Thiorhodovibrio winogradskyi: one gene and its partner. Each later gene encodes a partner of the first gene's protein in a complex. Links are inferred from orthologs where the notes say so. Each region holds a gene or a part of one and is shown on either strand. Other genes may lie near its edges.

Evidence for each region.
Region 2: the proteins of accC (region 1) and accD are in contact, whole or in part, in a solved structure (PDB 8UXZ), measured with the Escherichia coli proteins. The link is inferred for Thiorhodovibrio winogradskyi from one-to-one orthologs.

Annotation. Positions count from the first base shown.
Region 1 is NZ_CP121472.1:1,781,088-1,796,716, reverse strand. What follows is about bases 4,369-7,364. They hold accC (acetyl-CoA carboxylase biotin carboxylase subunit), read left to right. Parts: upstream 4,369-5,194; coding sequence 5,195-6,535; downstream 6,536-7,364. Other genes in these bases: prmA (50S ribosomal protein L11 methyltransferase), read left to right, coding at 6,560-7,364; accB (acetyl-CoA carboxylase biotin carboxyl carrier protein), read left to right, coding at 4,746-5,198; aroQ (type II 3-dehydroquinate dehydratase), read left to right, coding at 4,369-4,616. In the rest of the region: Thiowin_RS07965 (FxsA family protein), read right to left, coding at 1-277; divalent-cation tolerance protein CutA, read left to right, coding at 548-874; protein-disulfide reductase DsbD, read left to right, coding at 856-3,282; Thiowin_RS07950 (TlpA family protein disulfide reductase), read left to right, coding at 3,308-3,934; more of aroQ, read left to right, coding at 4,149-4,368; more of prmA, read left to right, coding at 7,365-7,498; tRNA dihydrouridine synthase DusB, read left to right, coding at 7,542-8,576; Thiowin_RS07920 (helix-turn-helix domain-containing protein), read left to right, coding at 8,573-8,911; purH (bifunctional phosphoribosylaminoimidazolecarboxamide formyltransferase/IMP cyclohydrolase), read left to right, coding at 9,049-10,683; lpxA (acyl-ACP--UDP-N-acetylglucosamine O-acyltransferase), read left to right, coding at 10,774-11,577; purD (phosphoribosylamine--glycine ligase), read left to right, coding at 11,696-12,982; Thiowin_RS07900 (FHA domain-containing protein), read right to left, coding at 13,034-13,597; Thiowin_RS07895 (EAL domain-containing protein), read left to right, coding at 13,834-14,928; Thiowin_RS07890 (SUMF1/EgtB/PvdO family nonheme iron enzyme), read left to right, coding at 15,016-15,629. UniProt on the Escherichia coli protein: This protein is a component of the acetyl coenzyme A carboxylase complex; first, biotin carboxylase catalyzes the carboxylation of the carrier protein and then the transcarboxylase transfers the carboxyl group to form malonyl-CoA.
Region 2 is NZ_CP121472.1:2,083,316-2,098,776, forward strand. What follows is about bases 12,634-15,461. They hold accD (acetyl-CoA carboxylase, carboxyltransferase subunit beta), read left to right. Parts: upstream 12,634-13,531; coding sequence 13,532-14,392; downstream 14,393-15,461. Other genes in these bases: trpB (tryptophan synthase subunit beta), read left to right, coding at 12,634-12,670; trpA (tryptophan synthase subunit alpha), read left to right, coding at 12,667-13,473; folC (bifunctional tetrahydrofolate synthase/dihydrofolate synthase), read left to right, coding at 14,434-15,461. Outside these bases: Thiowin_RS09330 (alpha-2-macroglobulin), read left to right, coding at 1-4,128; asd (aspartate-semialdehyde dehydrogenase), read left to right, coding at 4,362-5,477; Thiowin_RS09340 (FimV/HubP family polar landmark protein), read left to right, coding at 7,575-9,809; tRNA pseudouridine(38-40) synthase TruA, read left to right, coding at 9,810-10,736; Thiowin_RS09350 (phosphoribosylanthranilate isomerase), read left to right, coding at 10,747-11,385; more of trpB, read left to right, coding at 11,465-12,633.

The DNA of each region.
Region 1 (15,629 bases):
CATCGGTCACAAAGCCCGGCAGCAAGAGCGAAAACCCGCACAGCAGCAAAATGGCGCCATCAAGCACCTCGAACGCCGGCATCACGCCCTGGTCAAGCATGGTCCGCACCCGCATCAGCACCGACAGCCCTTGCTCACGCACCAGGTAGCCACCCAGCGCCGCGGTAAAGATCGACAACAAAATGGTTGGCAGCGCCCCGATGATGGACCCCACCTTGAGCAAAAAATACAGCTCGATCAGGGGCGTGCCGACGAATAACAAAAAAAACCAAAGCACAATGGAGCTCACAAAGCAGTGGATGAATGAATGATCGCCACCATCACCGAAACCGGCGCCAAGCCGGCATCGGACCAACATCAAGACAAAATCGCGGCGGCAACGCTTGATCCGCGACCATAGACCGCGGAGCCGACTAGCGCAATCCCCCAACCCGGAAAGCTTGGCTCGCCTTCACAACTGCCTTAAGCCGGCGCGCGCGCACCGCTATGGTCTAGAATGCTCGGCCAATTGTCCCGACTCAACCAGCCGCCACAGGGATTCTCGCCAATGTCATCGCCACCCTGCATCGCCTACTGCACCTGTCCCGACGCTGCATGCGCCGAGCGCATCGCCACGCTGCTAGTCAAAGAAGGTCTGGCCGCCTGCGTCTCCCTGCTGCCGGGCGCAACCTCCTTTTACCTCTGGGAAGGGGATCTGTGCCAGGATGCCGAGACCCTGCTGATGATCAAGACAACGCAGGCACGTTTGCACGCACTTGAGGCGCGTATCTTGACCGAACATCCTTACGAGGTGCCTGAGTTTATTGTCGTGCCTGTTATCGCGGGATCGGATCACTATCTGGAATGGATTGACACATGCACCAAAAGCACGTGATGCCCAACCAAAAAGCACACCACAACCAAGCCCCACGCCCTGGGCGATCCTCATCCGCGTCTGGCTGGCTTGGCCTCTGGATGCTGGTCGCGGGGCTGGTAACGAGTCTGAGTGGACCGGCATGGGCGGATTTCCTGCCAGTTCAGCAGGCCTTTCAACCCGCGGCCGAAGCTCTTGGCCCCGACGAAATAGCCGTGCGCTGGCGGATTGCCCCCGGCTATTACCTGTACCAGGGCAAGCTCCGCTTCCGCAGCGAGACACCCGGGGTGAGTTTGGGCCAGCCGCGGCTTCCGTCGGGCGAAATCCGGCAGGATCAGTTCTTCGGCGAGGTCGAGATTTATCGAAATCAGATAGAGATACGAATTCCGCTTGAGCGCGCCGACAGCGCTGCTGGGCGCCTAACACTGCTCGCGCGCTTTCAAGGCTGCGCCGATGCCGGCTTCTGCTATCCGCCCGAGGAAGTCGCGCTCGAGCTTGACCTGCCTGCCCTTGATTCAGCCGCCCAGCAGGCGCCCAATCCGGCAACCAGCCCTGCCTCTGACTCGAGGCCCGCCTCCAACCCGCTCAATGCGCTCGTTACCAGTGCTCGTCGCGGCTTCGCTGGTGAGCACGACATTCTCCCAGCCGAGGAAGCCTTTGTTTTTTCAGCCGACATCAAGTCACCCAACCGGCTGGAACTGCGCTGGATGATCGCGCCCGAGACCTTTTTATATCGTGACAAGATCACGCTGGAACTCACCCCAGAGAGCGCCGAGGCCGCGGGCGTGCGACTTGGCGAACTCGCTTTGCCCGAGGCTGAGATCAAGGCCAACACCGTGCGCCCGGACGGCAGCATCGGCGATGTCGCCATCTACCAGGGCCTTCTGAGCGCCGAGCTACCGCTGCTGCGCACTCGCGGCGAGGCGAGCGACATTCGCTTGACCGCCAGCTTCCAGGGCTGCGCCGAACGCGGCATCTGTTATCCGCCGGTGACCAAGACCATCACCCTGGCCTTGCCGCCGACCACCGAGCTGGCTGATTCGCAAGCTGTGGCGGATGCGCGAACTCTGGCCAGCGCACAACCCCCCACAGCCACCGCGCCCCAGGCGGAGATAGCGCGTGTCTCCGAGCAGGACCAGATTGCCGCGCGGCTGGCAAAAACCGGCATCTTCGGTGCCCTGGCACTCTTCTTCGGTCTCGGGCTATTGCTGGCCTTGACCCCATGCGTCTTCCCGATGATTCCCATTCTCTCGGGCATCATTGCCGGTCAGGGCAAGGGCATCACCACCCGCCAGGCCTTCATGCTGTCGCTGGCCTATGTGCTGGCCATGGCGCTCACCTACGCCATCGTCGGCCTGATTGCCGGGCTCTTTGGCGCCAACCTGCAGGCCGCATTCCAGACTCCCTGGGTGCTGACGCTCTTCGCCGGCATTTTCGTCGCCCTAGCGTTGTCGATGTTCGGCTTCTACGAGCTGCAACTGCCCAGCAGCCTGCAAACCCGGCTGACGGAACTGAGCAACAAGCAACAGGGTGGCACCCTGATCGGCGCGGCCATCATGGGTGTTCTCTCGGCTTTGATTGTTGGCCCCTGTGTCGCCCCACCGCTGATGGGCGCGCTCATTTTTATCGGCAAGACCGGTGATGCGGTGCTCGGCTTTTTTGCCCTGTTTGGACTTGGGCTCGGCATGGGCGCGCCTCTGCTACTCATTGGCACCTCTGCCGGCAAGCTACTGCCGCGCGCCGGTGGCTGGATGGATGCAGTCAAGGCCGTGTTCGGCGTGCTGCTGCTGGCCGTGGCGATCATGTTGCTCGAGCGCATCCTACCGGCGGCCATGGCAATGGCGCTCTGGGGGCTGCTGCTGATTGCCTCGGCGGTGTATCTGGGCGCGCTCGAGCCCCTGCCCGTGCAGGCCAGTGGCTGGCGCAATCTATGGAAAGGCCTGGGTATCAGCCTGCTGATCTATGGCGCCCTGATGCTGGTCGGCACCGCCGCCGGCGGGCGCGATACGCTGCAACCCCTGCGCGGGCTGATGCCGGTCGGTGGCGCGCAAAGCAGCGCCCAGGCCGAGTTCAAACGCATCAAGACGGTCGCCGATCTGGAGCGTGAACTGGCCGCCGCCGCGGCCAAGGGCCAACCCCTGATGCTCGACTTCTATGCCGACTGGTGTGTATCCTGCAAGGAGATGGAGCGTTATACCTTCCCCGAGCCCGAGGTTCAGGCCGCCATGGCGGGTTTTGTTCTGCTGCAGGCCGATGTGACCGCCAACGATGCCGAGGACAGAGCCCTGATGCAGGAGCGCTTCGGCATACCCGGCCCGCCGGCGATACTGTTTTTCGACTCCTCCGGCAGCGAGTTGCGCGGTTTCCGCCTCGTTGGCTTCGTGCCGTCGGAAGAATTTGCCGCCCATTTGCGCGCACTTAAACCATGACCCTAGGGTCCATCACGGTGATCCCATGAGTGTGATAAAAGTCCTGTTCGTCACCCTGCTGGCTGGCACACTGAGCATCAGCGTTGCCCTCTTTGGTCAGCGCTGGATGGACGACCATCCGAATTTCGCCCTGATGTCCGGAACAGAACGGCAGCGGGCGATGGTCCTCCCGGACCTGCGCCTGACGGACATTCATGGCAATGAGATCGGCAGCCACAACTGGGCTGGCAAGGTGCTGATCATGCACTTCTGGGCGAGTTGGTGTGCCCCCTGCCTGTCCCAGATCGGCTCGCTTGAGCGCCTGCAGGTCGCCCACGACACCAGCGTGCTGCAGGTGGCGAGTATCGCCATCGACACACCCAAGGACATCAGCACCTTCCTTGCCAGCCGCCCGCTCAATTACCAGATACTCTTTGGTGGCTTGCCTGAGATCGAACTGGCGGCACGTTTTGGCAACCGGACCCGGTCCCTGCCCTTTACCCTAATGTTCGATCGCACTGGCCGCGCCGTTTTCAGCCAGGCTGGCCTCATTGACGAGGACAGACTCAAGCTGGAGGTTGAAGCGCTGCTGCCGCCCCTCTTGCCTGAAGGCAGCAGCACTGGAGGCGTCCGGGCCAATCAGAAGATCGCCGATACGCGGCGATTTTTGTAAATCGGCGCACTTTGCTTTAACCTTGCCGGTATTGACCTGGACGGGCTTCTTTTCCGCCTGTTATCGGCCAATGTCCGCCATTTTGGGCAACTGGGGTCGAAGTTCGCCACCCTGATTACAAGTGTGATTAACAAGCCAAGCCCGCAACCGCGTTCAACCCAGTTCGATCAACCCCAAGGTCCGGATTCCCCGGCAAAACGAGCATGCGCAGCCTATGTCGGCCATTCTCTGCCTCAACGGTCCCAACCTGAACCTGCTCGGCCAGCGCGAGCCGGGGATCTATGGTCAGATCACCCTGGCGCGGATTGAGCAGCGCCTGCGCGCGGCGGCCGAACCAATGGGCTTGGACTTAATCTTCGCGCAGAGCAATGCCGAACATGTGCTGATCGACCAGATACATCGAGCACCGACTGACGGGGTGGTGTTCATGATTTTCAATCCGGCTGCCTTCACCCATAGCAGCATCGCGTTGCGTGATGCCATTCTTGCCGTCAATCTGCCCTTCATTGAGGTGCATTTGTCAAACGTTCACGCACGTGAGCCGTTCCGGGCACAGTCTTATTTTTCTGACATTGCCATGGGCGTGATCAGCGGGCTGGGCGCCGACGGCTATGAACTGGCGTTCATCGCCGCTCAAAACTACCTGAGATCCACCAACACTATGAATTCCGGCGGCGTCTAGCGGTTGCCTACCCAGTCAAGCCGGTCATCATGGATAATCACAACAAGCTCGGGCAGCGGATGCGATTGGCACCAAATCGCCAGCCCGGCCAGCCCTTCTGAATTAGCCCCATCGAGAGATCCAAGCCGCATGGACATCCGTAAGGTCAAAAAACTAATCGAGTTACTCGAAGAGTCGAACGTCGCCGAGATCGAGATTCACGAGGGCGAGGAATCGGTTCGCATCAACCGTTATGGCAGCGCTCCGCCGAACGTACTCATGCCGGCCAGCATGCCGTCCGCTCCAGCAGCACCTGGTCTGGGGGGGGGCGCCACCCTGGAGTCACCCGCCGTCAGTGAACCCGAGGATGGCACCCTGGTGCGTTCGCCCATGGTTGGCACCTTCTACCGCTCACCCTCACCAGGCACCAAGCCCTTTGTCGAGGACGGCTCCGAGGTTAAGCTTGGCGATACTCTGTGTATCATCGAGGCGATGAAGATCCTCAACCAGATCGAGGCGGACGTCGCCGGTCGCGTCAAGCGCATCCTGGTCGAAAACGGCCAGCCCGTGGAATACAACCAGCCGCTTTTTGTCATCGCATGATCGAGAAGGTCCTTATCGCCAACCGCGGTGAAATCGCGCTGCGTATTCAGCGCGCCTGCCGCGAGCTTGGCATTAAAACCGTGGCGGTGCATTCCGATGCCGACCGCGATCTCAAACACGTCCTGCTCGCCGATGAATCGGTCTGCATCGGCCCGGCGCCCTCGCGCGACAGCTACCTCCACATTCCGTCGATTATCAGCGCCGCCGAGGTGACCGATACAGTCGCCATTCATCCCGGCTATGGCTTTCTATCCGAGAACGCTGACTTTGCCGAACGCGTCGAGCGCAGCGGTTTTGTCTTTATTGGCCCCAAACCCGACACCATTCGTTTGATGGGCGATAAGGTCTCGGCGATTCGTGCGATGCAAGCAGCCGGGGTTCCCTGCGTACCCGGGTCCGACGGCCCGCTGAGCGAGGATCCCAACCGACTGCTGGAACTGGCGCGCGACATCGGCTACCCGGTTATCATCAAGGCCGCCGGCGGCGGCGGTGGACGCGGCATGCGCGTGGTGCATTCGGATGCCGCCCTGCTCAATGCCGTCTCCCTGACCAAGGCCGAGGCCGGCGCGGCTTTTGGCAACGACGTGGTTTATATGGAGAAGTACCTGGAAAATCCGCGCCACGTCGAGTTCCAGGTGCTGGCCGACAACCACGGCCATGCCATCCATTTGGGCGAACGCGACTGCTCAATGCAGCGCCGCCACCAGAAGGTGGTCGAAGAAGCCCCGGCACCGGGCATCACCGCCGAGCAGCGCCAGCGCATTGGCGAACGTTGCGCCGAGGCATGTGTTCGCATTGGCTATCGCGGTCTAGGCACCTTCGAGTTCTTGTACCAAGACGGCGAGTTCTATTTCATCGAGATGAACACCCGGGTGCAGGTCGAACACCCGGTCACCGAGATGGTCACCGGCATCGATATTGTGAAAGCGCAAATTCTGGTCGCCTCCGGCGAGCCTTTGCAATTTCAACAAAGCGATATCGAAATGCGCGGCCATGCCATTGAGTGCCGCATCAATGCCGAGCACCCGGAGACCTTCATGCCAAGCCCCGGGCGCATCGAGGACTTTCACGCCCCCGGTGGGCCAGGCATTCGCATGGATACCCACATCTACTCGGGCTACGTGGTGCCACCCTACTATGATTCCATGATCGGCAAACTGGTCGCCCATGGCGAGAATCGCGACTGTGCCATCGCGCGCATGAACAACGCCCTGCGCGAGACAGTCATCGAAGGTATACAGACCAACATCCCGCTGCATCGCCAGATCATGAAAGACGCCGCCTTCCAGGCAGGCGGCGCCAATATTCATTATCTGGAGAAAAAGCTCGGGCTGTAACGCTAATCGCCATCACGACTCGTCATGGCCTGGCTGCAACTGGCATTGATCGGCGCGCGCGAACAGGTGCCGCTGATTGAAGCCGCACTAGAGAGCGCCGGCGCCCTGGCCATCACCCTGGATGACCCGGAAGACCCGGGGCAAACAACACCATCGACCAATCTGGAGTTGCTCGAGCCCGCGCCTGGCGCCACCCCGCTGTGGGCGCTGGTGCGGATCACCGCGCTGTTCGAGGATGCGCCAGCCGCGCGTCTGCGAGCCGAGCAAACCGCCGACCAACTGCACGCCGCCCTGGCTGCGCCTCCCAGACTCGAGCCGCTCGCCGATCAGGTCTGGGAACGCGCCTGGCTCGCCCATTGGCAGCCACGACGCTTTGGCCGGCGACTTTGGGTTTGTCCCCATGGCCAAGCCCCGAGCGAACCCGAATGCCCTTCCGATCACGCTCTTGAGCAGGTGATCGTGGCGCTGGATCCGGGTCTCGCCTTCGGCACCGGCTCGCATCCCACCACCGCACTCTGCCTCGAATGGCTTGACAGCATCGACCTTGTTGGCAAGACGTTGCTCGACTACGGCTGCGGCTCCGGTATCCTAGCCATTGCCGCGCTCAAGCTCGGTGCCGCACGCGCCATCGCCATCGACCATGACCCGCAGGCACTGACTGCGACCACCGCCAATGCCGCGGCAAACGGCGTCGCCGCGCGACTCAGCTGCCTAGCACCTGATGCGCTCCCGCTTTTCAGCGCGGATGTGCTGATCGCCAACATTCTCGCCGGCGTTCTGGTCGAACTCGCTCCCATACTGACCCGCCTTTGCGCCACCAATGCACAGATCGCGCTTTCGGGTATCCTCGAGCCCCAAGTTCCGAGCGTCGCCGCCGCCTATGGTGGGCGCGTCGCCTTGCATGCGCCGGCCATTCGTGACCAATGGGCGCTGATCAGCGGTGATTGCATCCAGATACGCTAGCTCAGAAAAGCACGCCAAGAGATCATCATCTCCAAGGGACAGTATGCTGGAATCCACCGTATCGGCAAACACCGGCAACCGAGCAGCATCGCCATTACGGATTGGCTCTCTGGAACTCCCCTCGCGCGTGCTGCTTGCCCCCATGGCGGGCATCACCGACCGACCCTTCCGCCGTCTGTGTCGGGACTTCGGTGCCGGGCTTGCATTCTCGGAAATGCTCAGTGCCAACCCCGAACTGCGCCACACCCGCACCAGCGCGGAGCGACTGGATCATCGGGGAGAACCACGCCCATTCGCGGTGCAGATTGCCGGCGCCGATCCCGCGGCCATGGCGGATTTCGCGCGCTATGCCGTCGATCAGGGCGCGGACCTGATCGACATCAACCTGGGCTGCCCTGCAAAAACTGTCTGTCGTCAGGCGGCCGGCTCGGCACTGTTGCGCGACGAGCCACTGGTCGCGCGCATTCTCACCCAGGTTGTCCGCGCGGTCAGGGTTCCGGTCAGTGTCAAGACGCGAACCGGCTGGTCACCCCAAGAGCGTAATCTTGCAAGGATTGCACGCATCGCCGAAGACTCGGGAATCCTCATGTTAAGCGTGCATGGTCGCACCCGGAAATGTGACTTTCGTGGCCAGGCGGAACATTCAAGCCTGGCGGGCCTACGCGAACACACAAGCATGGTGCTCGTCGCCAATGGCGATATTGATACCCCAGAGAGCGCACATGCCGTGCTTGAACAGACGGGGGCAGATGCTGTTATGATTGGCCGCGCTGCCCTGGGGAATCCATGGATTTTCGATCGCATCAGGCGGTTTCTGACCTCCGGCGAACGGGTCGAGCCTCCCGGCCTGGACCAGATTCGGGATGTTCTGCTTTCCCACCTTGAGGCACTGCATGCGTTTTATGGCATGGGACGCGGTCCTCGCGTCGCCCGCAAGCACATCGTCTGGTACTGCCAGAACCTGCCCCGCTTTGCAGAGGTCCGCAAGGCCCTCCTGACAGCAACATCGGCAGCGGGGCAGCGCCACTTGCTCCAAAGCTACTTGACCAATCTGGTGACAGGGGAGATTGACGCATGAGGATCAACACGGCATCGATGACCGAGCCAGATGCCTGCCAGGATCAGCCCTGTCGTTCCATGAACCCGTCGGGGCCGGACAACGGCCCACCCTTGCACGACTGCGTGCGCACAGCCTTGCAATTTTATCTCGCGCGCATGGGCGATCATCAAATCGATAACCTGTATCGGTTCGTTCTCGACGAGGTCGAACGGCCGCTGCTCGAGACAGTCCTGCATCATGCCAGCGGCAATCAGACGCTTGCCGCGCGAATGCTTGGTGTCAGCCGGGGGACGCTGCGTAAGAAAATCTCTCAGTTTGGACTTTTGTCGGCCAACGATCCGAGGAACCCCTAGCATTTGACCCCTAGGGCACATAGATAGAACAAGAACCTAAGGAAACCTGATCGGCAGCGCTAGAATCCAGAGCGTCTCACCAGTGTGTTCTGGCAGCCATCTATCATCAACTTAACCACTGCCATTGAAATCCACCCATGCAAGCTGTTCGACGTGCCCTCATCAGTGTCTCCGACAAAACCGGCCTCCCCGATCTGGCCTCCGCGCTGGCCCGCCATCAGGTCGAGATCCTATCGACTGGCGGCACAGCCGCACTGCTGCGCGAACAGGGTCTCAGTGTCACCGAGGTAGCCGACCACACCGGGTTTCCGGAGATGATGAATGGCAGGGTCAAAACGCTCCATCCTATAATCCATGGCGGCATTCTTGGACGCCGTGGCCAGGATGAGGCTGTAATGAAGCAGCATGGCATCGCGCCGATCGACCTGGTGGTGGTCAACCTCTACCCGTTCGATCAACAAACCGCCGATCCCAAGTGCTCGTTAGCCGATGCCATCGAGCAGATCGACATCGGCGGTCCCACACTGGTGCGCGCCGCGGCCAAAAATCATGCCGCGGTCGCGGTGCTGGTCGAGCCCAAGGACTACGCGCCTTTGATTGCCGAGCTTGACGCGCATCAGGGCTGCATCGGCGAACAGCTGCGATTCGACCTCGCGGTGCGCGCCTTCGAGCACACCGCCCGCTATGATGCGGCCATCGCCAATGAGCTTGGGCGTCGCCTTGAGCGTGGCACGGTATCAGACCCAGAAGTCACCGCGGACGCCACCTCGAATGAGAGCACGCCAACCAAACCAAACCCCGCTGACGCCAGCTTTCCGCGCACCCTGACCTGGCAGCTTCGTCGCCAGCAGAGCTTGCGCTATGGCGAGAACCCCCACCAACAGGGGGCTTTCTATGTCGAGCCCAATACGCCGGATGGCAGCATAGCCAGCGCCAGTCAGCACCAAGGCAAGGAGCTGTCGTATAACAACATCGCTGATACCGACGCCGCGCTCGAATGCGTCAAGCAATTTACCGATGCGCCCACCTGCGTGATTGTCAAGCACGCCAATCCTTGCGGCGTGGCCGAAGGACGCAGCCTGCTCGAAGCCTATGAGCGCGCCTTTAGCACCGATCCGGAATCCGCCTTTGGCGGCATCATCGCCTTTAACCGGGAATTGGACGCGACCACAGTCAGCGCCGTGGTCGAGCGTCAGTTCGTCGAGGTGATGATCGCTCCCAGGATCAGCCATGAGGCACTGGAAGCCGCCAAGGCCAAAAAGAACCTGCGTCTGCTCAGCTGCGGCGACTGGTCAGTCGCCGGCGGTGTCAACACGCTCGACTTCAAACGCGTGACCGGCGGACTACTGATTCAAAGCGCTGATCGACTCATCGCGGCCGAACTGCGCCAGGTCAGCGCCCGCTCCCCGAGTCAGGCGGAAATGGCGGATTTGCTGTTCTCTTGGCGAGTGGCGAAGTTTGTCAAATCCAACGCCATCGTTTACGCGCGCGAACGCATGACCATCGGCGTCGGTGCCGGCCAAATGAGTCGGGTCAATTCAGCGCGCATCGCGGCCATCAAGGCGGATCAAGCGGGGCTTGCCGTCAAGGGTGCCGTCATGGCATCGGACGCCTTCTTTCCCTTCCGCGACGGGCTCGATCAGGCGGCGGAGGTTGGCATCACGGCGGTGATCCAACCGGGCGGCTCGGTGCGTGATCAGGAGGTCATCGCCGCCGCCGACGAGCATGGCATCGCAATGATTTTTACCGGCACCCGGCATTTTCGCCATTGATGGCGCGCCGGCCGCTAAACCACCCCAGTCGCGACTGAGGTTCCATCTTTCCCTGCCTATCTCCAGCTTGCCTCAAAGCCTTCGTCCGCCATGCGCATTCACCCCACCGCCATTGTCGCGCCCGACGCGGACCTGCATCCCAGCGTCACCATTGGCCCTTTCTGCATCATTGAAGCAGGCGTCAGGCTCGGCGAGGGGTGCGTGCTCGACAGCCATGTCCGCATCGAGGGCGGTACCCAAATCGGCCCCGGTAATCGCATCTGTCATGGCGCCACCCTAGGCACGGAGCCGCAGGATCTCGGCTTCCGCCCGGAGCATTCAAAACCGCTGGTCATAGGCGCGAATAATCACTTCAAGGAAGGCGTCAATATTAGCCGCGGTGTCAAAACCGACGCTGGTACCCGTATTGGCGACCACAATTACCTGATGGCCTTCTCGCACATCGGGCATGACTGCCAGGTGGGCAGCCATAACATTTTTGCCAATACCGCGACCCTGGGCGGCCATGTCACCCTAGGCAATCATATTTTTCTCGCCGGGCACGTGGCGGTGCATCAGTTCTGTCGCATTGGCGATCTGTGCATGATTGGCGGCGTGACCGGCGTGGCCCAAGACATTCCACCCTTCGCGCTGGCCAATGGGCAGCGCGCGCGCATTCTTGGGCTGAATACCGTCGGCCTGCGCCGCGCCGGTTTCGACCCTGGGGCGCGCAGTCGTATCAAGGCGGTCTATCGGCTGCTGTTCCGCTCCGGACTGCGCTTGAGTGCCGCCATGGAACAGGCCGCGGCCGACTTTCCAGGCCCGGAAACCGAGCGTATCCTGGTTTTTATTCGCGCTGGCGACTCAGGGCGCGGCATCGCCGCCTTCGGCCGCGAGCACGGCAAGCTGGGATGATGACCCAAGAAGGTCCATCGCTGCTAAACAACAGACTTAAGAACACCAGAGACTCTCGGGACTTCACGGACTGATCGGCTCAGTTGTAAACTCACCTTTGGCCAATTTCCACCAAACCATGAATCTGCTCATCATCGGCGGCGGCGGGCGCGAACATGCCCTCGCCTGGAAAGTCCGGCAATCGCCCCTAGCCGATCAGGTCTGGGTCGCGCCCGGCAATGGCGGCACGGCATGCGAGCCCGGTATCGAGAATGTCGACATCGACGCCAACAACATCGAACGCCTGGTTGCATTCGCGCGCGACAACGCGGTTGAACTCACCATCGTCGGCCCAGAAGCACCCCTGGTCGCCGGCCTGGTCGATGCCTTCACGGCGGCGGGACTGCGATGTTTCGGCCCCTCGGCAGCGGCTGCGCGACTGGAAGGGTCAAAGCAGTTCGCCAAGGACTTTCTTGCTAGCCATGGTATCCCGACAGCGGACTACCTGAGCTTTAGCGATCAGGCCGAGGCGCTGGCTTACCTGGATACGCGCGCCCCTTTCGCCAAGCCCGTGGTGATCAAGGCTGATGGTCTCGCCGCCGGCAAAGGGGTGGTGATTGCCGAGAGTCTGGACAGTGCGCGCGCGGCCGTGCAGGCCATGCTCAGCGGTGGTCAGTTCGGCGCGGCCGGTCAACGGGTAGTGATCGAAGACTTTCTCACCGGCGAGGAAGCGAGCTTTATTGCACTGGTCGATGGTGAAACCATTGTGCCATTGGCCAGCTCGCAGGATCATAAGGCGCGCGACGAGGGCGACCAAGGCCCCAATACTGGCGGCATGGGTGCCTATTCCCCCGCCCCAGTGGTCAAGCCCGATCTGCACGAACGCATCATGACCGAGGTAATGCGCCCGACGGTGCGCGGGCTCGCGGCCGAGAGCTTGCCATACCGGGGTTTTTTATATGCCGGACTGATGATCGGCGAGGATGGGCTGCCACGCGTCCTGGAGTTCAACTGCCGCCTCGGTGACCCCGAGGCCCAACCGCTACTGATGCGTCTGCGAAGCGACTTGGTGCCCCTGTGTCTGGACGCCTGCGACGGGCGCCTGCGCGATGGCCCGCTGGCCTGGGATCCACGCGTTGCCCTTGGCGTTGTCATGGCGGCGGCTGGTTACCCAGAGAATCCTCGTACAGGTGATGAAATTCTTGGACTGAAGGACGGGGATCAGTCCGACTGCAAGGTCTTTCACGCCGGAACCCGAATTGAAAACGGCAAGACCCTGACCAGCGGCGGGCGCGTTCTCTGCGTGACCGCACTGGGAAGCGATGTCGCGAGCGCGCAAAGGACTGCCTATCAAGGTGTCGGGCGGCTTTCGTTTGAAGGCGGGTTCTACCGGCGCGATATCGGCCACCGCGCGCTTGAGCGATAAAGCGGACTCACGATACGCAGCAACACCATGCAGACATGGCATCAAACAAGCTCAGTCCCCCACCAGGCGCAGATAGAGCGATCTTGGCTCCAGAAAACTGAACTCATAGCGCCCGAAGGCCAGCAGCCAGCCGTCATGAAGCTCCCTGAACTGCTCGCCCAGCGGCTCGCCATTGAGCCGGGTGCCGTTCTTGGAGCCACAGTCCCGGACATAATATCCCTGCTCGCGAATTTCGATCAGCGCGTGTTTTTTTGAAATCGCGAGATCTGGAATGACCAGATCGTTCCCGCTGATGCGCCCAATGGCAAAGATGTTCTGGACGCGAACGGCGTCTGGTGCCTTGACCAGAGGATAGACGGCATGCTTGAGCGCATCCGATAAGGATTCCTCGCCGGACGGCAGGCTCAGCTGAAACGCCAGGGTGGCATTCGGATCGGCAGACGCCTTTCCCCGATGCCCCTCCACCAAGCCGGGCCGCACCGACGAGCCCGCCAGCACCGGACGTTTGACAAAACGGCTAAAATCCGTGATCTCGCAAGACTTTGCAAAACGCACCAAGGACGCCAGATTGACACGACCAGAGGGTGTCAGCAGAGCTTCAATGACTCCAGCCAAAACGCATCTCCCGTGAGAAAAATCATCGGCAATGACAGAATAACGGTGTTATGGGCGCAGCGCCGTGACCGACCGCAGTCACAGGCACCCTTACGCCAACCCTCCCTTTTGTTGAGGTTCGGCGCTTGCCTCGGAGCGGTCAATCAGTTGAAGATACCACCATCAGACGGGTTAAGCTCTGGTTGGCTTTCGCGCCAGGCAGAAAACCGCTCAACTCAGGTTTAACAGGTCAACCTATGTCCAGAAGTAGCTGGTATCTTGAGGGCTATGTCGGTGCATCCAAGCGTCTGAGACGCGTGCATCTGTATCAGTTTCCCTACCAAGTTGGACGCCATCAGGAGTGCGAGCTGACACTCGACAGCACTGAGGTCTCCCGCCGCCACGCAGAACTCGACATGGTCGATGGGCAACTGGTGCTGCGCGACCTCGGTTCAACCAATGGCTCCTTCATTAACCACCAGCGTATCGACAAAGAACAGGCGCTGTTCGCGGGTGATGTGGTGCACTTCGCCGATCAGGAATATCGCCTGATCGAGCAGCAGCCTGATGACGAACACCTGTTCGACCGCACCAATGTCCGCGTTGGCTCGCTGCCAGAGAATCTGCCGCGTGGCGCGCGCGAATTCCAAATGCTGCTGCTCAAGGGATCGGTGAGCGCGGCCTTTCAGCCCATTGTCGACATGGATGGCAAGACTTTCGCGCACGAGATGCTGGGACGCGGCGCCATGGAAGACCTCCCAAACGCACCCTGGCCGCTGTTTCAGCTTGCCGAGAGCCTGGAAATGGAGGTTCACCTAAGCGAGCTTTTCCGTCAGAAAGGCCTGGAGATCGCCTACAACCTGCACCCGCATGGGCGCTATTTTTTCAATATTCACCCGCGCGAACTCAACGACCCGGAACGCCTGCTGCGCTGCGTAGAGCGTATTCGCACCAATTTCCCCCAGCTGCAACTTGTCTTTGAGATGCACGAGGCGGCAGTCACCAACCCAGCACTGATCCGCCGCATTCGCGATGATCTCCAGGCAATGAAGGTCGGCCTTGCCTACGATGACTTCGGCGCTGGCCAGGCACGGCTGCTCGAATTGACCGAAGTCCCTCCCGACTTTGTCAAGTTCGACATCGCCTTGGTGCGCGACATCGACAGCGCACCCGAGGCCAAGCGGCAAATGCTGGAGATGTTCCAGACTTTCCTGGTCGACATGGGCATCGCCACTCTTGCCGAGGGCGTGGAAACAGCCGCGGAATTCCACGTACTGCGTGACCTGGGTGTGCAGTATTATCAAGGCTATTACTTTGGCAAGCCCAGCCCGCACATCAGTATCGATACATAATCCGCGCGATCTCCGTGAGTTAGCGCTCACCGCTTGCTTCTCGGCCTCTCCTCCTGACGACCCCCAGCTCAAGCAACCGGATGGCTGATGGAGATTCCGGGCTATACCATCCTGCGCGAGCTTGGCCGCGGTGGCATGGCCATCGTTTACCTCGCGCGCCAAGATCGGCTCGGGCGCCAGGTAGCGCTCAAGGTCATGGAGCCAGTGCCAGGCGCCGGCGATGACTTTAGCGCGCGTTTTATCAAGGAAGGGCGTATCATCGCCCACCTTCAGCATCCGCGGATCGTCACCATCTACGATCTCGACAGCGTCGGCGATCTGCACTATTTCTCGATGGAGTTTCTGCCCAATGGCACCCTGGCGGACAAGATCAATGCCGGGCTGTCGCAAGCAGCCGCCATCGACATCCTTCGTCGCGTTGCTCAGGCCTTGTCGATTGCTCACGATAACGGCGTTATCCATCGCGACATCAAACCGCAAAATATTCTGTTCCGCGCCGACGGCACACCGGTTTTAACCGACTTCGGCATCGCCCGCGCCGCCAGCACCGGCGTCGATGCCACCGCCCTGACCAACGTCGGCATGATCGTCGGCAGCCCGCGCTACATGAGCCCCGAGCAGAGCATGAGCCGGCCCATCGACGCCCGCTCCGATCTCTACAGCCTGGGCTGCGTGTTCTACGAGATGCTGACCCGCGAGCA
Region 2 (15,461 bases), 310 kb from region 1 along the record:
GATCTGGGCCTCACGGCGCTTTCCGGCGACGATGGCCTGCATGCGCTGGTGCGTTCCCTTGCCAGCGCCGAGCCACTGGCCGATGTGCGCCTGCGCCTGCTGGCGGTCAACCAACAGGTGCTGGGGGAGGCGCGCACCGATGCCAGTGGCCATGCGCGTTTCGATCCCGGCCTGCTGCGCGGTACTGGCGGCAATCGCGCCGCGCTGCTCACGGCTGAAAGCCCAAGTGGCGACTATGGTTTTCTGGATCTCAACGCCAGCCCCTTTGATCTAACAGATCGTGGCGTGGCAGGCCGTCCGGCACCCGATCCAGTGGATGTCTTTCTAACGACTGAACGCGGTGTCTATCGCCCTGGCGAGCGGGTCGCGCTCACGGCACTGGCGCGCGATCCTTTGGCAGGCGCCATTCCCGATTTGCCGCTGACCTTTATTATCAAGCGCCCGGATGGTGTTGAATTCTTGCGGCAGCCAGCCCCCGACCTGGGACTGGGCGCCCATGGGCTTGATCTTGGCTTGTTGCCGGATGCCATGCGCGGTGCCTGGCAGGCAGCGGTGCATCTCGACCCCGAAGAGCCAGCGCTCGCGCGCGTGACTTTTCTGGTCGAGGATTTCGAGCCCGAACGCCTGGCGTTCGGGCTCGACACCCAGGCCAAGGAAATCGACCCAAGCAATCCGCCCCTGTTGCAGCTGGACGCGCGCTATCTCTACGGTGCCCCGGCGGCCAGTCTGCGTGTCGAGGGCCAGGCGCGGGTGGTCGCGAGCGGCGCTCTGGCGGCCTTTCCCGGCTATCGCTTTGGGTTGGCGGATGAGGAGTTCACGCCTGAACTTGAACTCTTCGATGGCACCGAGACCGACACCGAGGGCCGCGCCGAGTTGCCGGTCGAGCTGCCCGACGGGGTCTCGGCAAGCCAGCTGCTGCGCGCCGACATCAGCGTGCGGGTGATCGAGGCCAGTGGCCGGCCGGTCGAGCGCGAGCTGCAACTGCCGCTGGTCGACAAGCGCGCGCGGCTGGGCCTCAAGCCGCTGTTCGATGGCGCGCTGCCGGAAGGCGACAAGGCGGAATTTGAACTCATTGCCCTGGATGCCGACGGCCAGCCCATGGCGGCAACCGATCTGGCCTGGACCCTGTCGCGGGTTAGCACCTCCTTTCAGTGGTATCAGCGCGACGGCAACTGGCGCTTCGAGCCCATCAAGCAGCGCCGCCGGGTCGCCAGCGGTCAGCTGGAGTTGACCGCCTCGGCACCGGCCAAATTGGAAATGCCCGTCGATTGGGGCGCCTATGAGCTGGAGGTGCGGGCCGGGGAGGGCGCGGGTGCCCTGGTGCCGGTCAGCCTGGCGTTCGATGCCGGTTGGTATGTCTCGCCCAAGGCCTACGACACTCCGGATGCCGTCAAACTGGTGCTGGACAAAGCCCAATACCGTCTCGGCGAGACCGCGCGCGTGCATCTTCAACCGCGCTTTCCAGGGCTGGCGCTGGTCATGGTGATCAATCAGGGCATTGTCAGTATGCACCCGGTGCGGGTCACGGAGCAGGGCGGGGAGATTGAACTCCCAGTCACCGCCGATTGGGGCAGTGGTGCGTACATTACCGCCGCGCTCTATCGCCCGCTGGATGTCGCGGCCAAACGCATGCCCAAGCGCGCGCTCGGGCTGCAATGGGCGGGGGTCGATCCGGGCCCGAGGCGACTCGACCTGGTCCTGGAGGCCCCGGAACAGGTCGAGCCACGCGGTCCACTGCCAATCGGGCTGCGGATTACCAACCTGCCCGCCGGAGAGCCGGCCTATTTGACCCTGTCCGCCGTCGACGAGGGTATTCTCAACCTGACTGATTTCAAAACCCCGGCGCCGGATGACTGGTACTTCGGCCAGCGCCGCCTGGGATTCGAGATTCGCGATCTCTATGGTCGGCTGATCGACCCCATGCAGGGCGAGCCCGGCCGCCTGCGCACCGGTGGCGATGCCGCGGCCCTGATGCGCGTGGATGGCCCGCCGCCCAGCGAGGCCCTGCTGGCCTTCCACTCCGGCGTGCTAGCGGCCGATGCCGAGGGCCGCGCCCAGGTCCGCTTTGAATTACCTGATTTCAACGGTCGGGCACGCATCATGGCCATGGCCTGGAGCGCCGATGGCGTCGGTCATGCCGCGAGCGACACTCTGATTCGCGATCCCATCGTGCTCACCGCTTCGCTACCGCGTTTTCTCGCGCCAGGTGACAGCTCGCGGCTCCTGGTCGATTTGGCCCATGTCGAGGGGCCAACAGGGCGCGTGCGCCTGGAGCTTGCTAGCGACGGGGTGGCACTTGCGCTCGACGGGCCCGCTGCGGCCGAGTTTGAAATCGCATCTGAAGGCCGCGTGCGTGCAGAGTTCCCCCTTAAGGCGTTGGCCTCCGGCAAGGGCCAGCTCGATCTGGCACTCACCACGCCCGATGGCAAGCAGCTCACCAAGAGCCTGCGGCTGCAGGTGCGGGATCTGACTCCACCGGTGCAAATGCGCGAGCAGCGCGAGATTGCCCCGCGTGGCCCCGGTCTTGAACTCGGCACCGGCCTGCTGGACGTGCGGCTGGGCGAGGCCGCTCGCCAGGCCCTGGTGACGGGGACCGAGTCCTGGCAGGTCTCGATCACGGGCGCCGGCGGGCTTGATGTGGTCGGTTTGCTGCAGGCGCTTGATCGCTATCCTTACGGCTGTTCCGAACAACTCACCAGTCGCGCCTTGCCTCTGCTCTATGTCGACAGCCTGGCGCTGGGCATTCAACAGACGGCGCCGGGGCAGGGCGGCGATGGGGCGCTTGATGTCGAACCCGATGGAGACCTCAGGCAACGGATCGCTGGGACCATCCGCGAGCTGATTGGCAAGCAGGCAAGCGACGGTGGTTTCGGCCTCTGGTCGCCCCATGATGGCGGCGACCAGGAGCAGGAGCTCTGGCTGGATGCCTATGTGACCGACTTCCTCACACGCGCGGCCGAGCAGGGTTATGACACGCCCGAGACCGCCTTCAAGCTGGCACTCGATAATCTGAAAAACCGCCTCGCCTACAGCTCGGACTTCGACCACGGCGGCCAGGGCATCGCCTATGCGCTTAATGTGCTGGCGCGCAATGGGCGCATCTCCCTGGGCGATATTCGTTATTATTTCGAAACCAAGTTGAATGCATTCGCCACGCCCATGGCGCGTGCCCAGCTCGGCGCGGCGCTGGCGCTGCAGGGTGCGCAACCGCGCGCTCGGCAGGCCTTTGCATCCGCCTACCAGCTGTGGCAAGCGCGCGACGCCAGTCTGGAGGATGCCGGTTGGCGACCGGACTTCGGCTCCCATCTGCGCGATGGCGCGGCTCTGCTCGCGCTCGCCGCCGAGCATCTACCCGACGCCCTGCCGCTGGCTGAGCTGGCGCGGGAGGTGAATGCGCGAGCCACGACCAAAACCGACAGCTCCGGCTTGAGTCAAAGCCTGAGCACGCAGGAACAAGCCTGGCTGGTTCTCGCTGCCCAAGCCCAGATGACGGGCGCCACCACCCCGGAGCTCGAGATCGACGGTCAGCCCCACAAAGGTCCGTGGAACAGGCGTTTTGACGCCGTCGATCTGGCAACCGAGCCGCTGGTGATCCGCAATCTCGGCGCGCAAGCGCAAACCGCCATCGTCACCCTGACCGGTCAGCCGCGCACCCCGCCGACCGCTGGCGGCCAGGGTTATCGTATCAGTCGCCAGTTCCATGATTTGTCCGGCAACCTGGTGGACGCAGGCGAGATCACCCAAGGCATGCGCCTGATCGCGGTGCTCGACATCACCGCCGACCGGCGCGCCGCCGCGCGCCTGATGGTCGAGGATCCGCTGCCAGCCGGATTTGAAATCGACAATCCGCATCTGCTCGCCGCTGGCGATCTCAGCGGACTGCCCGGCTTGCAACAAGGGCCCGAGCCGCTGGCGCGGCCCGACTATCAAGCCTTCCTGGCTGATCGCATGCTGGCCGCCGTGAACCGCGATGCCAGCGATCCCGAGCATTTTCGCCTGGCCTACGCGGTGCGCGCGGTCTCGCCCGGGCGCTTCGCTCATCCACAGGCTCGGGTGGAGGACATGTACCGCCCGCAAGAGCGCGCCTGGACGGATGCCGGGGAGGTTAAGATCAGTGCGACACAATAAGGCGTCCCTTGGATTGTCCGGCTCGTCTCAATGGGAAAAATGGCCGGAAGCCCAGTTCGTGACAGGCAAGAATCCATCGGATAGACTCACTCGCATCGTTTCTCCGCTGACAAAAGCCAAAAAAATATCCAGGTCTCGACAGAGCATCGGATGAACCAGTCAAATGGGCGGGTCCGCGACTCTTCCATCGTCAGCAGCACAAGAATCATTTTTCAGGGGTACGGATGGTGAAGATCAAGCGAGTGGGTTTTGTCGGCTGGCGTGGCATGGTTGGCTCGGTGCTGATGGAACGCATGCGCGCGGAGGATGATTTCGCGCAAATCGCCGAGCCGGTGTTTTTCTCCACCTCCCAGCAGGGAGAGCCCGGCCCGGATGTTGGCAGGGGGCCCCAGCCGCTGGGTGACGCCAATGACCTCGACGCCCTCGCGGCCATGGATGCCATCCTCACATGCCAAGGTGGCGACTACACTGGCGCGGTCTTCGACCCGCTGCGCCAGCGCGGCTGGAAGGGATTCTGGATCGATGCCGCCTCCAGCCTGCGCATGGCGCCCGAAAGCACCATTGTGCTTGATCCGGTCAATCGCGCGCTGATCGAGGATGCCCTGCACGCCGGACGGCGCGATTTCATCGGCGGCAATTGCACCGTCAGCCTCATGCTCATGGCCATCGGCGAGTTGCTGCGCCGCGATTTGGTCGACTGGGTCAGCGCCATGACCTACCAGGCCGCCTCTGGCGCCGGCGCGCGCAACATGCGTGAGTTGCTCAGTCAAATGGGTGCCCTGCACGCGGCCGTGGCCAGCCAGTTAAGTGATCCCGGCACTGCCATTCTTGACATCGACCGCGCCGTGAGTGACTGCTTGCGCGCGGAGTCCTTCCCCGATGAACTCTTCACCATGCCCTTGGCGGGTAGTCTCATCCCCTGGATCGACAAAGCCATGCCCGGCGGGCAGAGTCGCGAGGAATGGAAGGGCGGGGTGGAAACCAATAAAATCCTCGGGCGGTCCGACCGGCCTATACCTGTCGATGGTCTGTGCGTGCGCATTGGCGCCATGCGTTGCCATAGTCAGGGTTTGACCATTAAGCTAAGGCAAGCCATCCCCGAGAATGAAGTGGCGGATATCATCGCCAGTGCCAACCCCTGGGTGCGACTGATTCCCAATGAACGCGAAGCGAGCATCCTTGGCTTGTCGCCCGCCATGGTCAGCGGCACTTTGGATATTCCCATCGGGCGTCTGCATCCGCTAGCCATGGGGCCTGACTACTTTGGTGCCTTCACTGTTGGCGATCAGCTTCTGTGGGGTGCGGCCGAACCGCTGCGGCGCATGTTGAGGCTGTTGCTTGAACAATAATCTTTGGAGTTTCGCGCTTTGGCGTCACACAAATGCCGATAATCTGTTACTTTATAGAGAAATAAATTGAGGTTCTCCCGTGCTTTCCGTTATCTTGTTAAAGGCGATCAGCTTTAAGACGGTGAGCGCAAGGGGATTCTGCTCAGATCGTGGCTTTTTACTGGGGTTCTGAATGCCGGTTCTGAATGCCATAGGTGCTGACGCCACGCTCCCGTCGGCGGGGATTTTCAGATGCCCTTAACAAGATTTGCATCATTGTCGCAACATCGATTGTCGCAAAATATTCGGCTAGGAGAGATGATGTCTCGCTTCGCATCGGTCTTACTTGCTCTGTCTCTGGCGTTCGCTTCCGCGACATCCTGGGCGCTTGGCCTGGGTTCCCTGGTATCAAGATCCGCGCTGAATCAACCCTTCGAGGGGGAAATTCAACTCTACGATGCAAGGGCGGATGAGCTTGACGGTATCCAGGCAAAATTGGCCAGCCCCGAAGAGTTTAAAAAGGCCTCGGTGCCGCGCCCCTTCTTTCTGACAGAACTCACCTTCGAGCCTGGGCTCAATGCCGCTGGTGATCCTGTCATTCTGGTTTCCAGCCGGAACCCGGTCCGAGAGCCATTCATGGATTTTCTGGTTGAAGTGGTCTGGGCACAGGGACGGATCGTCAAGGAATACACCATTCTGCTGGATCCACCCCGGGCTGGCATTGAACCGCCGGAAGTGGTCGTCAAAGGCCAGCTGATCAGTTCAGATGTTTTTTCCCCGGAGCCGGTCTTGAGCGAGGCTCAAGATGTCGCTTCTGAATCGCCAGCTCCCACAGCCCCAGCTGATGTGGCCGAGGCGGACGCAGGTTCTCTAAATACCAGCGATGCCGAGACTGTTTCCAGAGCCGATTCCGCAGACGTTGTCGCGAAGCCTCAGGATGCGGAGGGCTCAGCGTTGGAGCAGCCGCTTATTGCAGGGGAACCACCGGATCGGGTGCCGGCGACCTACGCCGATGATGCCGACGCGGGTGAGTTCCCGATCCACTATGGCCCGGTCGCTGCTGGTGTCGGACTCTGGCGCGTTGCTAATTCGATCGCTCCAGAAGGGGCGACCGTGCAGCAGACGGCCATGGCTCTTTATCGTAGCAATCCCAAAGCCTTCGGCAACGGCAGTGTGAATCGGTTGATTACTGGCTCCAAGCTCGTCATCCCCTCCGCTGCCGAACTTTTTGCCCTGGCTCCGGCCGAGGCCACTCGCCAGTACAAGGCGGCGCTTGCCGGAGAGCCCGTTGCAAATCAGCCGCTCGCCGATCCGGCCAAAGAGCGGCTTGCTAGCGCTGAGCCAGTCGAGCTAGCAGTTGATGAGGTAAAAAAAAAACCTGAATCTGCCGATCTAGCCGCAGCGGAGGCAAGTCAGTCAGGCGATCAGGAAGTTGGGGAGGAAGCTGGGCAGGAAAGAGATCAAGCGTCCGAGGCTAGTGCGCAAGGCGAAGGGGAGATCGCCTCCGCGGATTCTTCAAGCCCTGGGGATTCTTCAGATAAGCTAACAGCCGAGGCTTTGGATCAAGCCGAGGAGCTGGAAGTCCTCGCGGATGCATCGGATGCCGAGGCAGGGCAGGCCAATGAAGACGCTGAAGATACAGCGAGCGCTGATTCTGATACCCAAACTCCCGTGACGACCGATATTGGCCAATCCGCGGCGAACGCCGAGTCTGAGGGGCAGGATGCCATTTTGGATAGCGAGGCATCCGCTGAAATGCCCGCGGCGCTCTCCCAGGAAGTCACCGCCCAAGCAGGCGCGGGCCAAGATCCTGCTCTCGCCGATGCAGCGTCCGAGCAGGCGCGGTCCTCGTTGGCTGAGTCAGATACCTCGGAGGCTGCTTCCGTTGACACTTCGGATGCTGACGGGGCCGAAGCAGAGGCAGCTGAATCTGAAAGCGCCGCGCCAACCACCTCCGCTGACACTGCCGCGGTTGCTGATAGCGCGCCAGAGCAGCTTGAGAGCGAAGATGCGACTGCAACCGAAGCGGCTGCTGAAAGCGCGCCTGCGAATCCAGAAGATGCAGCCATGCAGCAGCGCATTCGCGAGCTTGAGGCTCAACTCAGCAAGCTCGGATCCTTGCTTGAAGAACAAGCTGCCGAGACACCACCCGATCCCGAAGCATCCTCTTCGGGCCTGAATCCTGTACTCCTTTGGTCGCTGGTCGGAGCGGGCGGGGCACTGTTTTTGGCCTTGTTTGCTCTTATCAGTGTGAAATTGGTTTCAGAGCGTGGAAAAACTAAGGCAGATTCACATGAGCATGCGGATGCGAATGTTAAGCCGCAAGCAGTCGAAGGCCATGAGCTGGAGGAAATACGGAGTTCAGAACCGGTAACAGTCCAGGAAGCTCCCGGGTTAGCGCTAGAACCAGAGCCTCAGCCAAAATCCGAGCCAAAATCCGAGCCAAAATCCGAGCCGGTACCTGAGCCAGTACCTGAGCCAAAATCCGAGCCAATCCCGGCCTCGGTCTCGGAAACACCTCCACTAGCACCAGCCCCCGAAGCTCCATTGCGGACGGCAGAACCACCGCCAGCTGAGCCACCAGCTCCGGCTGGCCTTCGCACCGAAACGGCCACACCCCTGCCAATTGTTGCTCTTTCTGCGAAGTCAGACGAACTGCTCGCGATCGAGCAAAAAGCACTGGAAAAGGCGAACAACGACATCTCCTCCGGCCGCCACCACGATGCGCAGGGAACGCTGATGACGGCGCTTGCAAAGCTACCTGCATCCGATGCTCTCCAACTCAAGCTTGCCGAGGCTTATGCTGGCAGCGGTGATATGGAAAACTTCGCCAAGTTGCAGCAACGCATGGCCGCTCGCGGACTTCCCGAGCGCTATCCCCAAGTTTGGAATGGCATCTTGGCACTGGTCGGTTCTGCTGGGGCTGTCGCCGCGGCAGAGGTCGCTTCCTCCACTCTTGGGGCACCGGAACCGAACGTCGCGTCGCGGCGCATGTCGACGCCCGATGCTGAGGATTCTGATGGGCCATCGGAACTCGAGTCGTTCAGGCTCAATTTTAACGACCTGAACGAAGACGACTTGGCGATAGCCTTTCCCGAGGCTGTTGGTGACGACAAGACCCCACCGGCCGCGACGCAACCGCCGGAGCGCCAGGCGCGCCTGGATCAGGTCGAGATTGCTCCTGGCGAGCCGGACCTTGATGTCTCGCTGCCGCTGCAGGATCTTGATCAACAACTCGGCGGCGATGAGCTGGGCGACAGTCTCTTCGCCGATCTGGACGCGGTCGACCAGAATGAAGAGTTCGATCTTCCCGAGGAGCCCTTCGCGCCCAAAGGGGACGCGGCTGAGAAGCATGATCTGTCGTCGCTGGATCTGCCAGAATTCTCTGCTGAGGCGAATGCGCCAGAGCCTCAGCCGCGAACGCCGCTTGAACGTGCAACAGATGCGGCTAAATCCAACCGTGGTGTCGATCCCTTCGAGGAACTGGTGGCAAATGAACTCGGTGGTGAACTGCCCGAGCAGTCGTTTGGTTCGACAGCCGACATTGGCAACGCCCCAGATAGTCTGCCTGACCTGGATCTATCGTCAGTCGAAGACCCGCTGGGTGATTCCGTCGATGCACCGACCAATGCAGCTGCACAGGAGTCAACTCCGATCGATGACAGTGATCTGCAGATACTCGATCTGCCGGAGGAACCGCCCGCACGCGCGCCCGAGGCGACCCCGGACAATGATGTGATTGCCGACATCGAGAAGTTTTTATATGGCGGAAATGAGAAAACTCCGGAGCCGATCACAAAGCCCGAGGCTGAAAACCACGATGAGCTCGACCTAGATATGTCATCCGAGGCAGGTTTCCATACACAAATGGTACCTTCCTCGGCGGCACCTGGCCAGACACCATCCTCGGATCTTCCGGATCTCGATTTTGGGCTGGAAGACCTCGAGTCGCTGGGCGCATCGCTGACTGACAAAGAGGCGCCAAAATCGTCGGATCCCCAAGCAAGGGATGATCATTTGTCGGAGGATGCGACTGCCACCGCCAATCGATCAGCCGGGTCGCCCGCATTCAATGAGCCGGGGGCGCGCGACTCCTCTGGTGATGAGTCGCCCATGTTTGGCGATGAGTCCCTAATGGCACCAGACAGCGGTGCCAGTGACGTTCTCTCCTCGCAGTGGCGCATGGATTCAGCCATGTGGGACGAGGTTGCCACCAAGATGGATCTGGCCTTCGCCTATGTGGAAATGGAAGACACCGAGGCCGCGCGCGCTATCCTCGAAGAGGTGATTCGCGAGGGCAACGACGAGCAGCGCGCCGAGGCGCAGGGGTTGCTTAAGAAGCTTGATGGCTGAATGGACGACAGCGAGGTCCAATCTCACCGCATCGCGCTTGGTATTGAATACGATGGCAGCCGCTTCAGCGGTTGGCAAATGCAGCATCACGCACCCACGGTGCAGCAGGAGGTGCAGGCTGCCGCCAGCCGGGTGGCCGATCACCCGGTGGTGCTGCACTGTGCCGGGCGCACGGATGCCGGCGTGCATGCCCTTGCGCAGGTGGCTCATTTCGACACCCCGGCCGTGCGCACCGAGCGCTCTTGGGTACTTGGCATCAACGCTCAATTGCCACCCGAGATCGCCATCCGCTGGGCACGCGCCATGTCGGCGGACTTTCACGCCCGCTTCAGCGCCCGCGCGCGCCATTACCGCTATTTGATTCTCAATAGTCCAACGCGCTCGGCTTTGCTTGCGCGACGGGCGGTGTGGACGCACCGGCCGTTGGCGCTTGAACCCATGCGCGAGGCGGGCAGGGCGCTGGTGGGTACCCGGGATTTCTCGAGCTTTCGCGCCCAGGGTTGTCAGGCCAAAAGCCCAGTGCGCACCCTGCATTACCTGGACCTCAGCCGTCAGGGAGATTTGATTGAACTGGCCGTGGGTGCCGACGGCTTTCTGCACCACATGGTGCGCAACATCGCTGGGGTGCTCATGGCCATCGGCCGCGGGGATGCGCCCATTGGCTGGACAGAGCAACTGCTTGCCCAGCGTGACCGCACCCGCGGCGGCGTCACGGCACCACCGCAGGGGCTTTACTTGAGCGCGGTCGATTATCCGGAGCATTTCGCGGTGCCAAGCCCGAATGCCGCATCACTAACGGCGAGTTCTTGGCCGCGCTTCTCTGGTGCGCCTGCCTTTGATTACAATAGCCCCTTTGGCCGTTCGGACCCTCTCGGGGTATCAGATGATCACCCGGCACCCATGGAACCCGGACCAGCCGGGGCTTAGAACACCGATGATGCGAACAAGGGTCAAGCTATGCGGGCTCAGGCACCCGCGCGACATCGAGGCGGCTGTGACCCATGGCGCCGATGCCATCGGCCTGGTGTTTTTCGACAAGAGCCCACGCGCGGTTGCTGTCGAGCAGGCCCGCGCGCTCGCCGCCGCGGTGCCGGCTTTCGTGACCCTGGTCGGGCTCTTCGTCAATGCCGAGCCGACCCTGGTGCGCGCGGTGCTTGCGCGGGTGCCGCTCGGCGCGCTGCAGTTTCATGGAACAGAGCCGCCTGATTATTGCCAGGCGTTCGAGCGCCCCTGGATCAAGGCCATCGCGGTGCGCGAGGGGACTGACCTTTCGCGGGCCGCGAAAGACTACCAGGGCGCCGCCTCGCTGCTGCTTGACACCTATGATCCAAACAAGGCCGGGGGCACCGGGCGCTGCTTCGATTGGGAATTGGTGCCAGAATGGCTGGCGCGCCGCAGCATACTGGCCGGCGGCCTGTCCCCTGAGAATGTCGCGCTCGCCATTGCCCGAGTGCGGCCCCATGCGGTCGATGTGAGCGGCGGCATTGAGCGCGACAAGGGCCTTAAAGACAGTGAAAAAATTTCCGCATTCATGCAAGAGGTAGCGAATGGCGATCAGTTCCGCCGAGGCCAATAGTCCCACCGGCAGCCCCACCGGTAGCCACACCGGCAGCCACACCGGTAGCCACACCGGTAGCCACACCGGCGCCCCCCAAATGCCCCCAGGTGCCTATACGCTGCCGGATGCGCAAGGGCATTTCGGCATCTATGGCGGCATCTATGTGCCTGAAACCCTGATGCATCCGCTCGAGGAGCTGCACGCCGCCTATGAGCGTTATCTGCGCGACCCGGACTTTCTGGCCGAGCTTGATGCCGACCTGCGCGACTATGTCGGGCGGCCCTCGGCGCTCTATCTGGCCGAGCGCTGGTCGGCCAAGCTCGGCGGCGCACGGATTTATCTCAAGCGCGAGGATCTCAACCACACAGGCGCGCACAAGGTGAACAACACTGTCGGCCAGGCACTGCTGGCGCGGCGCATGGGCAAGACCCGCATTATTGCCGAGACCGGCGCTGGTCAGCATGGCGTGGCCACGGCAACAGTGGCGGCACGCATGGGGCTCGAGTGCATCGTCTACATGGGGGAAGTCGATGTCGCCCGTCAGGAGGCGAACGTCTATCGCATGCGCCTGCTTGGCGCCGAGGTGGTGGCGGTCAAATCCGGCTCGCGCACGTTAAAGGATGCGCTGAACGAGGCCATGCGCGATTGGGTGACCAATATCGACGACACCTTCTATATCATCGGCACGGTCGCCGGCCCGCACCCCTATCCGGCCATGGTGCGCGACTTCCAAGCGGTGATCGGTCGTGAAACACGCGCGCAGATGCTCGAGCGCACCGGTCGCCTGCCGGACGCGCTGGTGGCCTGTGTCGGTGGCGGCTCCAACGCCATGGGGCTCTTTTATCCCTTCATCGAGGACGCCGAGGTCGATCTGCACGGCGTCGAGGCCGGCGGCGATGGCCTGAGTACTGGCCGCCATGCCGCGCCCTTGTGTGCCGGGCGGCCAGGCGTGCTGCACGGCAACCGCACTTACCTGATGGAGGACGATAATGGCCAGATTCGCGAGACCCATTCCATCTCGGCCGGGCTCGACTACCCGGGCGTCGGTCCAGAGCATGCCTGGCTGAAGGACAGCGGTCGCGCCCACTACGCTTCGGTGACCGACGCGCAGGCGCTGGCGGCCTTCCATGATCTCACCCGCACCGAGGGCATTATCCCGGCGCTCGAGACCAGCCATGCCCTGGCCTATGCCGCTGAACTCGCCCCGCGCATGCGCTCGGATCAGACCATTGTGATTAATCTGTCCGGCCGTGGAGACAAGGACATGCACACAGTCGCTCAGCTCGACGGGATTTCGCTATGAGTCGCATTGCCGCACGTTTTGCCGCCTGCCGCGAACAGGGCCGCACGGCGCTCATCCCCTTCATCACCGCCGGCGATCCGACAGCCGAAATCACAGTGCTCTTGATGCACCGCTTGGTATCCAGCGGTGCGGACCTGATCGAACTGGGCGTGCCTTTTTCCGATCCCATCGCCGATGGGCCAGTCATCCAGCGTGCCACCGAGCGCGCTCTGGCCCGGGGGATGAGTCTGCGCGGGCTTCTGGAACTGGTGCGCGCTTTTCGCGCCCAAGACCCCGATACCCCCGTGGTGCTCATGGGCTATTTGAACCCCATCGAGGTGCTGGGCTATGCCGAATTTGCCGCCCAGGCGGCCGATGCCGGGGTTGACGGCGTGCTCATTGTCGACGTGCCGCCGGAAGAAGGCCATGATCTTGTCGAGGCGCTGAAATCCCAGGGGCTGGATCTGGTCTATCTGCTCGCACCCACCTCGGATGCCGGGCGGATTGAGCGAATTGGCGCCATCGCCTCGGGATTCGTCTACTATGTCTCGGTCAAGGGGGTGACGGGTGCCGGAAATCTCGACCTGGACGCGGTGACGGAGAAGCTGAGCCTGATTCGCTCGCGCATCGATTTGCCACTGGGCGTCGGCTTCGGGATCAAGGATGCCGAGACGGCCGCGAAAGTCGCCGGCATTGCCGATGCCGTGATCGTCGGCAGCGCCATCGTTGGCCGTATCGAGGCCTTGGTTGAACGCCCGGCCGAGATCCCTGACGCTGTGGGTGAATTCGTTGCCAGCTTGCGCCAGGCCATCGACAAGGTCTAAGGCTGGTGTGGAGTGCGGCAGATCGGGTGGTATTTGACATGAGCAACAGGATACAAGCGTGAGCTGGTTTGAAAAGCTGGTCCCCAGCCGGATAAAGATCGAGGCGAGCAACAAGCGTACAGTGCCCGAGGGGCTCTGGGCCAAGTGCCCGGGCTGCAGCGCGGTGCTCTATCGCGCCGAGCTGGAGCGCAATCTCGAAGTCTGCCCCAAGTGCGGGCACCACAACCGCATCAGCGCGCGGCGGCGGCTTGATGTCTTTCTTGACTCGGATGCGCGCGAGGAAATCGGCCAGGATCTTGAATCCACCGATCCGCTTAAGTTCAAGGACTTGAAAAAATACCGCGACCGGCTGTCGCAGGCGCAAAAACAAACCAACGAGAAAGAAGCCCTGGTGGTGATGCGCGGACGGCTCAAGCGAATGGCCTGCGTGGCCGCGGCCTTCGAGTTTCGCTTCATGGGTGGCTCAATGGGCTCGGTGGTTGGAGAGCGCTTTGTGCGTGGGGTCGAGGCCGCGATTGAAGACAACGCCGCCCTGGTGTGCTTTTCCGCCAGCGGTGGGGCGCGCATGCAGGAGTCGCTGTTTTCCCTGTTTCAGATGGCCAAGACCAGTGCCGCGCTCGGACGTCTGCGCGAGCGCAAACTGCCCTTCGTCTCGGTGATGACCGACCCTACCATGGGCGGCGTCTCGGCCAGCCTGGCCATGCTCGGCGATATCAATCTGGCCGAGCCGCGGGCTCTGATTGGCTTCGCCGGGCCGCGTGTGATTGAACAAACCGTGCGAGAGACCTTGCCCGAGGGCTTTCAGCAGAGCGAATTCCTGCTCGAACATGGCGCGCTTGATGCCATCATCGACCGTCGCGAGCATCGGGATCGCATCGGCGGCATGATCGCCATGCTGATGCGTCGTCCGCGTCCCTGAGCGCGGCGTCCAAGTACAAGAGTCCGAGCCCGCCGCTGCCCATGCGTTGGAACACCCTGGACGAATGGCTCGCCTGGCAGGAAGGACTGCATCCCCAGCGGATCGATCTGCGCCTGGAACGCTTGCAAGCCGTATGGCAAGCACTGGGTCCACCGCCATTGCATGGGCCGGTGATGACCGTCGGCGGCACCAACGGTAAGGGCTCCACTGTCACTTACCTTGATGCCTGCTGCCGTGCCGCCGGGCTGAAAACCGGCGTCTATACCTCGCCTCATCTGCTGCGCTACAACGAGCGGGTGCGCATTGATGGGCAAGAAGCATCCGACCAGGCACTGTGCCAAGCCTTCGCGCGCATCGACCTGGCGCGAGGGGAGATTTCGCTCACTTATTTCGAGTTTGGCACCTTGGCTGCCCTGGAGTTATTCAGCCGTGCCCGGGTTGAGCTCATTCTGCTCGAGGTCGGACTGGGTGGACGACTCGACGCGGTCAATTTGCTTGATGCCGACATTGCCCTGGTCACCAGCATTGGGCGTGACCACATGGCCTGGCTGGGCGAGGATCCGAACCAGATCGCCTTCGAGAAAGCGGGTATTTTCCGCTCGGGGCGACCAGCCATCATCGGCAGCCGCGAACCACCGCCACGCCTGCGTGGCCAGGCCGAGGCGGTGAATGCGCGGGTGTATCAACTGGGGCGGGAGTTTGACTGGCAACTGGCGGATAGTGGTAAGAGCGATCCGCCAACATGGCACTGGCGACATGCCGATGGAACGGAATTTTTGCATCTGCCGCTGCCGGCACTGACCGGGCGGGTGCAGCTGGATAACGCGTCCGCCGCGCTTTGCGCGCTGCATCTGCTTGCGCGTGAGCAGCAAACAGCCTGGAAGATGCAGGATGCGCACCTGCGTAGCGGGCTAAATGCGGCCAGATTGCCGGGACGTTTTCAGCGCATCCCGGGGGCACCATCATGGATTCTTGACGTTGCCCATAATCAGGATGCTGCCCGTGTGCTGGCAGACAATCTTCGCGAGTTGGAGGTGGCCGGGCAGGTTCATCTGGTGTTTGGAGTTGT